DNA from 2 places in the Lysinibacillus sp. ACHW1.5 genome. Region 1 is predicted to be linked to the other one. Evidence: predicted binding sites of a transcription regulator. Region 1 holds the regulator's gene; the other holds the start of a gene.
What was found. The regulator LexA, encoded in region 1, represses DNA repair genes until DNA is damaged. The targets are predictions, from matches to a motif close to CGAACATATGTTCG.
Positions count from the first base shown of each region.

Region 2: a site for LexA is predicted at 1,232-1,245, ahead of parE (DNA topoisomerase IV subunit B). Genes of this name have one in related genera too.

Region 1 is NZ_CP091777.1:1,216,811-1,219,021, reverse strand. Features, by position in the region: gene L6W14_RS05665 (YneB family resolvase-like protein) at 1-99, opposite strand, end outside; gene L6W14_RS05660 (cell division suppressor protein YneA) at 96-410, opposite strand; gene lexA (transcriptional repressor LexA) at 577-1,194, shown strand; gene L6W14_RS05650 (gamma-glutamyl-gamma-aminobutyrate hydrolase family protein) at 1,301-2,023, opposite strand; gene L6W14_RS05645 (prepilin peptidase) at 2,057-2,211, opposite strand, start outside.
Region 2 is NZ_CP091777.1:2,324,465-2,326,675, forward strand. Features, by position in the region: gene parE (DNA topoisomerase IV subunit B) at 1-1,211, opposite strand, end outside; gene plsY (glycerol-3-phosphate 1-O-acyltransferase PlsY) at 1,763-2,211, shown strand, end outside.

The sequences.
Region 1 (2,211 bases):
CAGCAACTCTTCCTGCTGGCGCTCTAATGAGGAGCTTTGTGTTTCTTTTTCAGTACTTACGCGACAATAGACAACAGCCGATAGTTGATTATTTATCATTGTTCATTTCTCGCAATTTCGATAGTATTGATGGGACTGGCTTGATCACTCACTACAGGAATAACTAGAGATTTTCCCGCTACAATTTTAATATCTGCTAGTTCATTTTCCGTTTTTACAAGCTTTATCCAATCATCAGTACTCATTTTACCACGATATTGCTCAGCTAACGACCACAAGCTATCTCCATGTTCAATTTGAATTTCTGCGTAACTAACTTTTCCTGGATCAGTAATGTAAAGGTATGCTGCAAATAGTAAACAAGCTCCTATTAAAATTGAGATATGTGTGTTTTTCTTCAACCATGTCATAATCATTACCCCTTTTTAAGAATGTTTGTTCGGAATGTATGTTCCCATAATAAAGCGAACAAACGTTTTTGTCAAACACTTTTCGAACCTATGTTTGCATACATGTTCGCATTCTGTTATACTATCAAATAAGAAGAATGATATTAGAAAAAAGAGGTGAGCACTCATGAAAAAAGTTTCGAAAAGACAAGAGGACATTTTAGCTTTCATTAAGGAAGAGGTACGAGCTAAAGGATATCCACCATCAGTACGTGAAATTGGTGAAGCAGTTGGACTTGCTTCCAGTTCAACTGTTCATGGACATTTAGCTCGATTAGAACAAAAAGGCTTTATTCGTCGAGATCCAACAAAGCCACGCGCAATTGAAATTTTAGAGCCTGAAGAATCCATTCAAAAGCAACAGGTGATCCATGTCCCACTTGTCGGGAAGGTTACAGCTGGTTCTCCAATTACAGCAATTGAAAATATTGAAGAATACTTCCCATTACCCGATACGTATGGCACAAGTGAAGATCAATTGTTCATGCTAGAAATCATGGGGGAATCAATGATTGAAGCTGGGATTTTAGATGGAGATTTAGTCATTGTCAAACAAAAGGCAACAGCTAATAATGGGGATATTGTTGTAGCTATGACAGCTGAGGATGAAGCAACTGTAAAACGTTTCTTTAAAGAGAAAAACCATTTCCGTTTACAACCTGAAAATTCTTCTATGGAACCTATTATTGTCGATCAAGTTTCTATTTTAGGACAAGTTGTAGGTCTTTACAGACGTGTACATTAACGATTAAAGCAGGTTTTGAGGATTATGTTCCTTCTAAGAGCATGTATCCTCTTTTTTACGCAAAAAAGAATCCATATACGATTGGATTCTTTGTATAATGCCCCTTCTAAGCTTCCTTCTTAAATTTTAAGCTCGCTTCAATAAAGGCTGAAAATAGCTTTTGAGCACTCTCATCTCCTGCTATGGCTAGTTCCTCAGGATGCCACTGAACAGCTAAGCAAAATGGCATCTCCTCATGAACTACCGCTTCGATAATACCGTCGCTGGATTTTGCTGCTACTTTTAATTTTTCTGCTAACACATTCACCGCTTGATGATGAAATGAATTCACTGCAATCTTCTCTTGTTCAACGATAGTCGCTAATAGATTGTCAGCAATAACCTGAACAGAATGGGTAGCTACAGCTCGACCTGATTGCTGCATATGTTGAAGTAATTTAGTGCTAAAATGATCACTATCAATATCCTGATATAAAGTACCGCCTAAAGCAACATTTAATATTTGAATTCCTCGACAGATCCCGAAAATAGGCATCTTCCGTTGGAATGCGGCTTCAATTAATGCTAACTCGACCGTATCTCGCGCTGGATGAATTTTTCCAAGTTTTAATGAAGGCTCAGCCCCGAATAGAAATGGGTGCACATCATGACCACCAGATAATAATAAACCGTCCGTAAGGGCTAATATCTGTGCTGCCTCTTCTTCTACTCCCATTGGAATAATCAGTGGAATACCACCTGCTTCAATGATGCTTTTGCTGTAAGCGGCATTTAATCGAGAGGACAAATCATCTTCAACAAAGGCTGTAATACCAATAATAGGTTTCACTTGCTTCCCTCCACATTCTTGAAAATTGAACAATTACCAAAAGCCTAGATACCAATTGATTAATCGATCGCCATAGAAATAAACAATAACTGCGGCCAATGCAATAGATGGCCCAAACGGAATGGGTGTTTTTCTCCCCTGTTTGTTTTTCGATAACATGGTAATCCCGACAATCATACCAATCACTG
Region 2 (2,211 bases), 1.1 Mb from region 1:
TTATTTTTCTTGCCATTTCGTGCATCCTCACGCGCTTTACGAGCTGCTTCACGCACTTGCTGCGCTCGAATCGCTTTACGAACAAGAGAAGCTGATAACTCTGCATTTTCCTCTAGCACATACAAAATTTGCTCAGACACTACACTATCTACTGCAGAACGAGCCTCACTTGTCCCAAGCTTGCCCTTTGTTTGTCCTTCAAATTGCAGTAAATGCTCTGGGATACGAACAGACACGATCGCTGCTAAGCCCTCACGAATATCTGTCCCCTCAAGGTTTTTATCCTTGTCCTTTAACAGGCCAATTTTTCTTGCATATTCATTAAAGACACGCGTCAACGCTGCCTTTGCACCCGTTTCATGTGTACCACCATCACGTGTACGGACATTATTAACAAATGATAAAATCGTTTCTGAATAACCATCGTTATACTGGAAAGCGAACTCTACTTCGATTTCATCCTGTACGCCTTCTACATATTTTACTGGATGAAGAACATCTTTTTCCTCATTCAAATACGCAACGAAAGCCTCGATGCCATTCTCATAAAAGAACACATCGCTCTTGCCTTCCTCGCGCTCATCAATTAATTCAATTTTTAAGCCCTTTAATAAAAAGGCTGATTCACGTAATCGTTCTGCTAACGTATCATAATTGAATTTTGTGACAGAGAAGATCGTTTCATCTGGTAAGAAATGAACAAGCGTTCCTGTCTGCTTGGTCTGCCCAATGTTTTCAAGTGTTGTGACAGGCTGTCCACCATGCTCAAAGCGTTGACGATACTTTTTACCATCGCGATGGATTGTCACCTCTAAAAATGTTGAGAGCGCATTCACAACGGAAGAACCAACACCATGTAAACCTCCACTTGTTTTATAGCCACCTTGACCAAATTTACCACCAGCGTGTAGCACAGTAAAAATAATTTCTGGTGTCGGTTTGCCCATTTTATGCATACCGGTTGGCATTCCACGTCCAAAGTCGCGCACACTCATACTTTGATCTTTATGAATTGTGACAATAATATGAGATCCAAAGCCAGCCAGTGCTTCATCCACCGCATTATCTACGATTTCATACACAAGGTGATGAAGTCCACGGCCATCCGTCGAACCGATATACATGCCAGGTCGTTTGCGTACCGCTTCTAATCCTTCTAATACTTGTATAGCGTCATCATTATAGACGCTAGGTGACTGTTTATTCGTCAAAAAAATTCCCCTCCAAAAAACAAACGCATGTTCTATTTATGTTCTCATCCTAATAATAATAGCATTTCCTGTCAATAGCTAGCGACAGGTCCAATAAAATTTTAAAATTTGCTCACAGTTTTGATCTTTTTTATTAATAGTAAACATCTTCAACAGTTGCTTAAAATTGGTATTTGAGCAAGACAGACTGCTTCTAGCTTCCATCATCATTTGACGCATTGAAGCCTACTTAGTTGCAAAATAAAGTGGTGATGCTTGCACACTACCTCGTGCCTTGCGCTGAAACAGGATAAAGTTAGACTTCTATTCTACCAAAGGAATGAGCGATTGACAAAATTGCCATTTTGCCTATATTTTTATAAAGGTTTTAGTGCTTCCTACAAATTTACGTCTAAAAGCCTAGTCCTCGCTAATAGATTCTCTTTTGTATTGATTCAAGACTTCGGATGAAATCTCCTTCATAACATTGTAGATTAGCAAGAAAAAGTGTAAAATACTTGTTACAAACTATTAGTACCAAGTGATGGACTATGAATGAAAGGAGTCCAACTATGATCAATGGACTTATTATTTTATGTGCTTATCTAATCGGCTCTATACCTTCTGGATTATGGATAGGCAAAATTTTTTATAATACCGATATTCGTGAACACGGGAGCGGTAATCTTGGTGCGACCAATACTTTTAGAACATTAGGGAAAAAGGCTGGTATTATTGTTACAGTGATGGATGTCTTAAAAGGGACTGCCGCTGTCTTACTCGTGACACTTCCTGTTTTCTCTGATACTACACTCCATTCTTTATTACTGGGCCTTGTCGCAGTAATCGGTCATATGTTCCCGATCTTTGCCAACTTCCGTGGTGGGAAAGCTGTGGCAACGTCAGCGGGTGTATTATTAGGCTATTCTTGGCCACTCTTTGTCCTACTATTTATTACCTTTATTGTGACTTTAAAAATCACAAAAATCGTCAGCTTAACATCAATGATAGCCGCTTTAGT